3 regions of the Serratia rhizosphaerae genome follow, and region 3 is predicted to be linked to each of the others. Evidence: predicted binding sites of a transcription regulator. Region 3 holds the regulator's gene; each other region holds the start of a gene.
What was found. Region 3 encodes CRP, which controls carbon source genes, mostly activating them, when cyclic AMP is high. Its sites were predicted from a motif close to ATGTGANNNNNNTCACAT; they were not measured.

Region 1 (3,279 bases), 2.3 Mb from region 3:
GTCATACTTACCTAAAATCCCCGCGATGTTATCTCTGTACGCGATCGAACTAATCCAATGGATGGAAATGATATGGCTAACGAGGAAGGTTTAAACATTGTGCTTTCGCCGGTTCAACTGGCAGCGGCAATGTCAGACAGGAGCGTTACCGAGGGTGAAACCTTAAGCAACCGTCTGTTTGGCGGCCTGGGGTTTGCCGGCGGCGTTATTGAGCTTATCGGCGCTGGTGCGATGTGTTATGCACCTCACGGCGCAGGAATTCTTCACGCTGGTACAGCAAAAAGCTGAGAAAAAGTTAGCGGCCCTTAAGTGCTCAGAGCGATCGCAATGAGTGCCTTTACTTGGCGAATGAAAAGCAGGTAATAAAACGCACTGCGATAATAGATGCTGTACTCATGGATGTACCCGGAAGAAACCCCCATCATAAAAAACAACTTACCGTTTGATTAAAGGGATTACACTGACAGCACACTAGGCAGATTCGTAACGAAAGAACAAAACTGGCCGGGAGGCATTATGAAAGTAGCTCTGTTGGGCGCCGCGCTGCTGATGGCGACATCGCAAACGGTCTGGGCGGCACAGGCGTGCGGCGATAAAAACAGCCAGACCGAAATGAACATCTGCGCCGCAGACGAGTACAAACAGGCGGATGCGCAGCTTAATACGCTGTATAAACAGCTGCAGAACCGGTTAAAAGGCGATGCGGCGGCCGCTAAGCGGCTGGTTGCCGCGCAGCGCGCCTGGATTGGCTTTCGCGATGCGGACTGCCAGTTCAGCGCCGGCGCCAGCGAAGGCGGTTCGCTGCACGGATTTGTCCTGAGTAACTGCCTGACGGATAAAACGCAGGCGCGCGCCGCAGAGTTCAAACAGTTGCTGGCGTGTCAGGAGGGTGATACCAGCTGCCCGCTGCCGCCGGCGTCATAAGCGTGACGCGCCGGTCTTCAGGCCGGCGCGTATGTTGCTCAGGGGATCGGCCAGTCGGTCGGCATATTGCTCATCACATCAATAAACACATCTTTGCTCACCGCCCAGAAGTGCGACACGCCTTCCTGGGTCAGGGGGATGCCCATTAACCCCATGACGAACCAGATGGTGGTAAACAGCCCGAGGCTGCTGAAGATAAACGCCATGCCGTTACGGCTGGCTTTGCGGCAAACAACGTTTAACTGACTGGCGATAAACATCATGACGGCGCTCAGCAATTCCCAGCGCATCATGATAAAGCCCGTGGCTATGGTACTCATCGAAACTGATCCTTGACTACAAAATTGGCGTTCGTCCGTCTCAATTCGGCGAGCCGATAACGCAGAGCGGTGGAAGCGACGTGAAGAAAAAGCAGGATCAATAGTGTGATCCTGATCACATTGTAGCACCACCCTGATTTACGGCTCAATGCCTTCGCCGGAGGAAATTACCGTTTCGCGACACATTCAAACATGCTGAAACATTTCTGCCACATCATTAGCAACCTTTTCATGGGGCAGCGTGATGAATAACGCTATGCTTGGCCGTTTTTCAACCCGTTGTTTTTACAGCGGGAATAAGCTGTCAAACAGGTAACCCGCCCCGCATGGCCCTATTAAAAGAGAAAATTCGCGACCATTCCGCCGAGGAAATGCTGTTTGTCCGCCGCGCCGGCGTGGCGTTATTGGTCGTTGTGGCCTGCTTCGGCGCGCTGATTTACAACCTGTACCGCCTGCAGGTGAAACAACACGATTTCTATCAGACGCGTTCCAACCAGAACGATATCAAAATGGTGCCGATTGCCCCCAGCCGCGGGCTGATCTATGACCGTAACGGCGTGCCGCTGGTACGCAATCTCACCCTGTACCAACTGCAGGTCATTCCCAGCAAAATCGCCAATATGTCAGCGCTGCTGCAGGCATTGACGCCGATCGTCGATTTAACACCGGACGATATCAGCAGTTTCCGCGATCAGATGGCGCACACCAGCCGCTATAAGCCGGTAACGTTAAAAAGCGAACTGAGCGAAACGGAGGTGGCGCGCTTTGCCGTCAACCAATACCGCTTCAACGGCGTAACGGTCGACAGCTATCAGCAGCGGCAGTATCCCTACGGCGCGCAGCTGGCGCACGTGGTGGGCTATGTGTCGAAAATCAACGATCGCGACATCAAGCGGCTGACTGAAAGCGGGGAGATGGAGAATTATGCGGCCGACCACAATATCGGCAAGCAGGGCATCGAAGGTTATTACGAAAAAGCGCTGCACGGCGTCACCGGCTATCGGGAAGTTGAAGTGGATAACCACGGGCGCATCGTGCGGCTGCTGAAAGAACAGCCGCCGCAGGCCGGTAAAAACATCTACCTGACGCTGGATGTGCGCCTGCAGCAGTACATCGAATCGGTGCTGAAAAACCAGCGCGCGGCGGTGGTGGTGGAAGACCCGCGCGACGGCGGCATTCTGGCGATGGTCTCCAGCCCGAGTTACGATCCCAACCCGTTTGTGAAGGGTATCAGCTACAAATCATATAAATCGCTGCTGTCCAACCCCGATCTGCCGTTGATTAACCGCGCCACCCAGGGGTTGTATCCGCCGGCGTCAACGGTGAAACCCTATATGGCGCTGTCCGCCTTATTCTCCGGCGTGATCACGCCGAGCACCACCTACTTCGGCGCGCCGACCTGGACGCTGCCCGGCACCAAACGCCGCTACCGCGACTGGCTGAAAAGCGGCCACGGCATGCTGAACGTCACCAAGGCGATTGAGGAGTCCGCCGATACCTTCTTCTATCAGGTGGCGTTCGATCTGGGGATCGACCGTATTCACAGCTGGCTGAGTCAGTTCGGCTACGGCAAACCGACCGGCATCGATTTGAATGAAGAGTACAACGGGGTACTGCCGAGCCGCGAATGGAAACAGCGGGTGCATAAAAAGACCTGGTATCAGGGCGATACCATTTCGGTGGGCATCGGCCAGGGTTACTGGATCGCCACGCCGATTCAGATGGTCAAAGCGCTGACCATTTTGCTCAATAACGGCAAGGTGAAAAATCCACATCTGCTGTATTCGATGAAGCGCGGCGCGCAGGTAAACCGTTATCAGCAGCCGGCGCCCAGCGCGCAGGTCGGCGATCCTAACTCGCCGTACTGGGGCATCGTACGCAACGGCATGTACGGCATGGCTAACTTGCCCAATGGCACCGGCTATAAACTGTTCCACAGCGCGCCTTACCACATCGCCGCCAAATCAGGCACCTCGCAGGTGTTCGGGCTGAAGGAGAACCAGACCTATAACGCCAAAATGATCCCGGTGCGGCT
Region 2 (3,279 bases), 2.1 Mb from region 3:
TCGGCGTATTGGGCGATATACTGCGGGCCGGCGGCCAGCGCCGGGATCAGGTACATCGGGACCATCACCACCGCCATCGACACATAGGTGTCCTGCAGGAATTTAAAGTTGTCCGGCAACTGCAGATCTTCTGTGGAGCGGGAGCCTCTGCCGACCACTTTGGCCACCGCCGCCTGCACCAGATAGCCCAGCGTGCAGAAGTGTCCCAGCGCCACATCGTCGGCGTCGGTAATACGGCGCACCACCGGCTGCGCCAGCGCGGGCATCAGCACCGCCATCACGCCGCCAAAGATCCCGCCGGTCAGAATCAGCGGCAGCCCGCTCAGCCCGGCCTTATAGCCGACCACTGCGCCGATGGTGGCCATCCACAACAGCGCCTGACCGGTCAGAAAGATATATTTGAACGGTGTCAGCCGGGCGATGATGATATTGACCACAAAGATGACCAACAGCGTCAGCGCCACTTCAGAACCCAGTTCGCGATTGGCCACCCCGGCTATTGCGGCGACGTCGGTAATATAGCCGTGCATGCCGAAACCGTGAGTGAATATATCGTTCAGATAGGTCAGGGCGCCGACGATAATATTAATGCCGGCCATCATGATTAAAAAACCCAACAGCGTTTTAAAGGTGCCTTCGGCCACTTTACCCGCGGACTTTTTCTGTAGCAGCAGTCCTAACATGGCAATCAACGCAATAAGCACCGATGCCTGACCCAGCAGGTCCTTTACGATGAAATTTATCATGCTGTTCATGATGGCAGCCCTTGCATATTCCGTTCCTTAAGAAACGCGACGATCTTCTGCTCAATCTCCGCTTTGTCCGTCAGCTTATTAAGAATAATGACCCGTTTCTTTTCTTCTTCGCTGGCATCGGCATTGAGAATATCCGCAAACGTTTTTTGAGTGAGAATAATATCGGACTTAAATGCTCCGGCTTCTGATATAGTGGTGTGGTCGATATCCGCGTCGATCTCTAGTTTTTTGAGTACTGCCTTGGCGCTCATTTCAATAGCAAAGCTTGAACCTAAACCACAGCCGCATACGCAGAGTATTTTTAACATGACGTTGCTCCTCAAATAATATTTAACTGTTTGGCCAGTTTGTAATGGTGCCCTTCGGTATCTACCAGACGCTTTTTCATACTGATTAAATCAATGGGAATTGCCTGATTGCCGGCATTAATCACGATGGCTTTATTTTTCATGCCGGATTGAATACAGCGCGCGACCTCATTGGCCATCAGCGTGCCTTGATAAATCTCTTCGCCGGTGGGGTCGCCGTTGCGCAGGCCATACCCGACGATGGTCTTGCGAATACGGACGCCGATATGCGGCTCCAGCTGCTTGATCATGGTGTCGATCGCCCCCTGGAAGCCCGGTGAATACTCTTTGGTGTAGCCCTCGGAACACAAAATAATTACGCTGTTTTGCAATGTCAGCTTGTGTTTTATTCTCTCGGCCAGCTCCGGCAGGTTATATTGACACTCCGGAATGAGCGCGAAATCGGCATTGGATTTAATGGCGGACTGCAGAGTCAGTTCGCCGCAATATCCGCCAAGCAATTCCAACATAAATACGCGGCCGGGCAGTGCCCTGCCGGTATTACGTAATTTGGCGACCTCTTTGAGTATTTGTTCGCAGGCGGTAGAAAAACCGACGGTATAGCTGCTGCCGAATACGTCATTATCAATGGTCATGCCGATGCCGAAACAGTTTACGCCAAATTCGCTCAGGGTATTTAAAAACTGCAGGGAGCCGTCGCCGCCGGCCATAATAATGACGTCAATCCGCAGTGCCTTGAGTTGTTTACTGATGCCTTCATATTCCGATGCATAGAGTTTCCGGCTGGTTCTGCCGGAGCTAAGAAGCGGAATGGCGGAAATGGCGTAATCGATCAGATCGCGTTGCGTCATAGGGCGGTGCCGGTTTGCCAATAACCCCGGAATGCCGCCGTCAAATAAAACTATTTCGGCATGCGTCAGATTGGCTATTTGAAAAATAAAATTATTTATACCGCTGACATCGCCGCCGCTAATCACTATACCGATTTTCATCGTAGGCCTCCCTCGTTGCTGTAACGTCATTGTTAAATTTTAAATAGGGGGGAATTTGCAGGCGACATCACAAAATAACGACAAAAATCGTCGTTATAGCGATTGACTCATTAGTTCGAGGTGGACTTTTTGAGAATTAAATCACATTTCAAAAGCCAGACCGTACTGGGGGTGCTGAGGTTTTTTTATTTTTATTCAAAGAGTTGATTGATTTAGCCGCTGAAATCATGGGCTGATGGGAAGGGCGTTCCGCTAATTCGGAAAAACTTAATACAAATGTGAGATCCATCGCATTTTATTGCGGATTTGGCATTTTTCGCCGGTAAGCGGCGTCTGGCGCACCGTTAAACGGCGCGCGCAGATGTCGCCCGTCAGGCTTTAATGACGCTGATGCCCGCCTGTTGCAGCGGGGATATCAAGGCCTCGTCGGTGGCGCGCTCCACGATAATTGATTGCGCCAGCGTAATATCGCCGATGGCATATTGTGAGGCGGCGTTAAGTTTGGCGGCGGAAGCCAGCACCACGGTTTCTGCCGCGCGCGCCGCCAGCGCGCGTTTGATATAGGCCTCCTCCAAATCGCCGGTGCTGAGACCGGCGGTAGGGTGAACGCCGGTCACGCCCATAAAGTAGAGATCGGCGCGAATATGCGACATCGCCTCTACCGCGGCCGCGCCGACGGTGACGATCGAATGTTTAAACAGCCGGCCGCCAATCAGGATCACCTCGATCTGCGGGTGGTCGACCAGCCCGACCGCCACGCTGGGGCTGTGGGTGACAATGGTCGCCTGTAAAGACAGCGGCAGCTGTTTCACCAGCTCGGCAGAAGTGGTGCCGCCGTCCACGATCGCCACCTGGCCCGGCAAAATCATGGCGGCGGCGGCGCGGGCAATGGCGCGTTTGGCGCCGGACTCCTGCTTGTTGCGTTCGGCAAACGGAGCGATGGCGGGGGATACCGGCAGCGCGCCGCCGTGCACGCGCTGGAGTAAGCCTTCGCTGTCCAGCTCGCGTAAATCGCGCCGGATGGTGTCTTCCGACAGCCCGAACATCTCACTTAACTGTTTGGCCAATACCTGGCCCTCGCTGGCAAGTTTCTCCAGGATTAGCTTCTTGCGCTGGCTGGTCAGCATACGTCCCCGTCAATTTTGTTTGCACGAATGATCTTGATCATACACGAAATTGCACGATAGTATCAATGCGACCCTCAACCCCTTTGGAGCAGGCAAG
Region 3 (3,279 bases):
TAGCGAGCAGGGGCACGTGCTGCTGAGTAATTTCCTTAAAAGTTAATCGGTTATAAATTTTTCGTTATGATTGGCGATTTTGGTTTGCCCTTAATTGGTTTTTTATGCATATTTTGTGATTATATTGTCACTTTGCTGGCGCTATTAAAAAACCAATCTCTTGAGGTGGAACCCAATAATGACGGAAAAATACGCGGTGAACCGCAGCACGTACGATAAGGTGATTTTGCCGGTTTATGCACCGGCGCAGTTTGTGCCGGTCAAAGGTCTGGGCAGCCGCGTGTGGGACAGCGAAGGGAAGGAGTATATCGACTTCTCCGGCGGCATCGCCGTAACTGCGCTGGGCCACTGCCACCCGGCATTGGTGGCGGCGCTGCAGCAGCAAAGCGAAACCCTGTGGCATACCAGTAATGTGTTCACCAATGAGCCGGCGCTGCGTTTGGCCAGCAAACTGATTGACGCCACCTTTGCCGATCGGGTCTTTTTCGCCAACTCCGGCGCGGAGGCCAACGAAGCGGCCTTCAAACTGGCGCGCCACTATGCCATTACCCGTCACAGCCCGTACAAAACCAAAATTATCGCCTTCTATAACGCCTTCCACGGCCGGACGCTGTTTACCGTCTCGGTCGGCGGGCAGGCAAAGTATTCCGACGGCTTCGGGCCAAAGCCGGCCGATATTGTGCATGTGCCGTACAACGATCTGGCGGCGGTCAAGGCGGTGATGGATGACAGCACTTGCGCGGTAGTGATGGAGCCGATTCAGGGCGAAGGCGGCATTACGCCGGTGGACGCCGAGTTCCTACAGGGCGTGCGCGCTCTGTGCGATAAGCACCAGGCGCTGCTGGTGTTTGATGAGGTGCAGAGCGGCATGGGGCGTACCGGCAAGCTGTTCGCCTATATGCATTACGGCGTGACGCCGGATATTTTGACCACCGCTAAAGCGCTGGGCGGCGGCTTCCCGGTCAGCGCGATGCTGACCAGCGAGGAGATTGCCTCTGCCATGCAGGTCGGCACGCACGGCACCACCTACGGCGGCAACCCGTTGGCCTGCGCGGTGGCCGAGGCGGCGCTGGACGTGATCAACACGCCGCAGGTGCTGGACGGTATCGCGCAGCGTCATGCGCTCTACGTGGAGAAACTGCAGCAGTTGGCCGACAAGTACGGTATTTTCAGCGATATTCGCGGCATGGGGCTGTTGATCGGCGCCGAGCTGAGTGCGGCTTACCAGAATAAGGCGCGGGATTTCCTGGCCGCCGCCGCCGCGCATGGCGTGATGATTCTGAACGCCGGGCCTAACGTTATCCGCTTTGCGCCGTCATTGGTGGTAGAGCTGCAGGATATTGAAGAGGGGATGGCGCGTTTTGAACGTGCGGTGCAGGATGTGGTGAATGCGGTATAAGCCGCTACCGGCATAAAAAACGGCGCGAATGCGCCGTTTTCTGATTAATTAACGCGTGCCATAAACAACAATGGTTTTGCCGTGCGCGGAGATCAGGTTTTGATCTTCCAGCATTTTCAGGATACGGCCGACCGTTTCGCGTGAACAACCGACGATTTGACCAATTTCCTGACGCGTGATTTTAATTTGCATACCGTCAGGGTGGGTCATGGCGTCCGGCTGTTTCGCCAGGTTCAGCAGGGTTTGCGCAATGCGGCCGGTAACGTCAAGGAAGGCGAGGTTCCCCACTTTCTCTGAGGTGACCTGCAGGCGGCTGGCCATTTGCGCGGAAAGGCGCATCAGAATATCCGGGTTGACCTGGATCAGCTGACGGAATTTCTTATAGGAAATTTCAGCTACTTCACAGGCGGTTTTCGCTCTCACCCAGGCGCTGCGCTCCTGGCCTTCTTCAAATAATCCAAGCTCGCCGATGAAATCCCCCTGGTTGAGATAGGACAGGATCATCTCTTTGCCTTCTTCATCTTTAATCAGCACCGCAACGGAGCCTTTCACGATGTAGTAGAGCGTTTCAGCCTTTTCACCTTGGTGAATCAGCGTACTTTTGGATGGATATTTGTGGATATGGCAATGAGACAGGAACCATTCGAGAGTCGGGTCTGTTTGCGGTTTGCCGAGAACCATTCGCTATTATCCTCTGTTGTAATCGCTGCCTTTGTAACACAGGGATCGGAGCTCCCTGTTAAACGCGTTGATAACCGGTAATGCATGCGGGCTATAAACAGGTTTTGAGGCGTGCCGTAAAATACGCTATTGCCCTAGCATATTAACTTGCTGTCAGTGCTGCAAGCTACATTCTGTTAACATCTCATTTAAGATGCTTTCCTTGGGCAGATCCCTGAAAGTCGGTGTCCAAAAAGAGTTATTGCGGTTTGTTTGTAGCATAGAGTGAGGCGAGTGTCTTCTGTTGTCTCGCTTCAGCATGACCGGCATCAGGTTCCATTGCCAGTTTCAGCGCGAAAGCGTAGTCTGATTTTAAGAAATTAACCGGAGTGAGCAGTATGCAGGCAAGAGTGAAATGGGTGGAAGGATTGACCTTCCTCGGTGAGTCCGCGTCAGGTCATCAGGTGTTAATGGATGGTAGCGCCGGGGAAAAGGCGCCGAGTCCGATGGAGATGGTGCTGATGTCGGTGGGCGGTTGCAGCGCGATCGATGTGGTGTCGATTCTGCAAAAGGGCCGCAATGACGTGCGTGACTGCGAGGTGAAACTCAGCTCGCAGCGGCGGGATGAGGCGCCGCGTACTTTTACCGCGATCAATCTGCACTTTATCGTCAGCGGTAAAGGGTTGAGTGACAAGGTGGTGGAGCGTGCGGTCAACCTGTCTGCTGAAAAGTACTGCTCGGTATCGCTGATGTTGAGTCAGGCGGCAACGGTGACCCACAGTTTCGAAATCCGCGTGGTGGAATAAGTTTACCAGGCGTAGCGCTGACACTGGCCGTGCAGCAAATCCAGCAAACGCCGCGCCGTTACGGTTAGCGGCGATCTCTGCGAATAGAGCACGCAATACTGCGCCTGCGGCAGGGTATCAATCGGCAGCGTGACCACCTGTTCCTGCAAATGCAGCGGACGCGCCATCGCGCGCGCCACAATGGTCAGGTAGTCAGACGCCAGCACCATATTCAGGCCGCAGATGACAGAGTCCGAGCGCACCGGCGGCGTTTCCAGCTGTTGATAAAAATCACCCAGCACGGATTGCAGATGCTGGTAATAGCCCATATCGGTTTCCGGCAGCAGCCATTTGGCCTGGCGCAGCGCATCCAGCGAGCGAGCGTTGGCCAGCGGATGACCGCGGCGGGCGACGATGCAAAATGACGCATTGAAC

Region 1: FO014_RS22260 (YjcB family protein) is a predicted target of CRP. The motif match lies at 1,348-1,365, and genes of this name have one in related genera.
Region 2: FO014_RS21215 (6-phosphofructokinase) is a predicted target of CRP. The motif match lies at 2,332-2,349, and genes of this name have one in related genera.

Annotation. Positions count from the first base shown of each region.
Region 1 covers NZ_CP041764.1:4,785,829-4,789,107, reverse strand. Annotated here, with positions in the region: gene FO014_RS22270 (hypothetical protein) at 73-288, shown strand; gene FO014_RS22265 (lysozyme inhibitor LprI family protein) at 517-924, shown strand; gene FO014_RS22260 (YjcB family protein) at 963-1,244, opposite strand; gene mrdA (penicillin-binding protein 2) at 1,571-3,279, shown strand, end outside.
Region 2 covers NZ_CP041764.1:4,552,277-4,555,555, forward strand. Annotated here, with positions in the region: gene FO014_RS21205 (PTS sugar transporter subunit IIC) at 1-755, opposite strand, end outside; gene FO014_RS21210 (PTS sugar transporter subunit IIB) at 752-1,063, opposite strand; gene FO014_RS21215 (6-phosphofructokinase) at 1,075-2,055, opposite strand; gene FO014_RS21220 (DeoR/GlpR family DNA-binding transcription regulator) at 2,427-3,182, opposite strand.
Region 3 covers NZ_CP041764.1:2,456,858-2,460,136, forward strand. Annotated here, with positions in the region: gene FO014_RS11365 (aminodeoxychorismate synthase component II) at 1-46, shown strand, start outside; gene argD (bifunctional acetylornithine/succinyldiaminopimelate transaminase) at 179-1,399, shown strand; gene crp (cAMP-activated global transcriptional regulator CRP) at 1,448-2,080, opposite strand; gene FO014_RS11380 (OsmC family protein) at 2,458-2,865, shown strand; gene FO014_RS11385 (LysR substrate-binding domain-containing protein) at 2,868-3,279, opposite strand, start outside.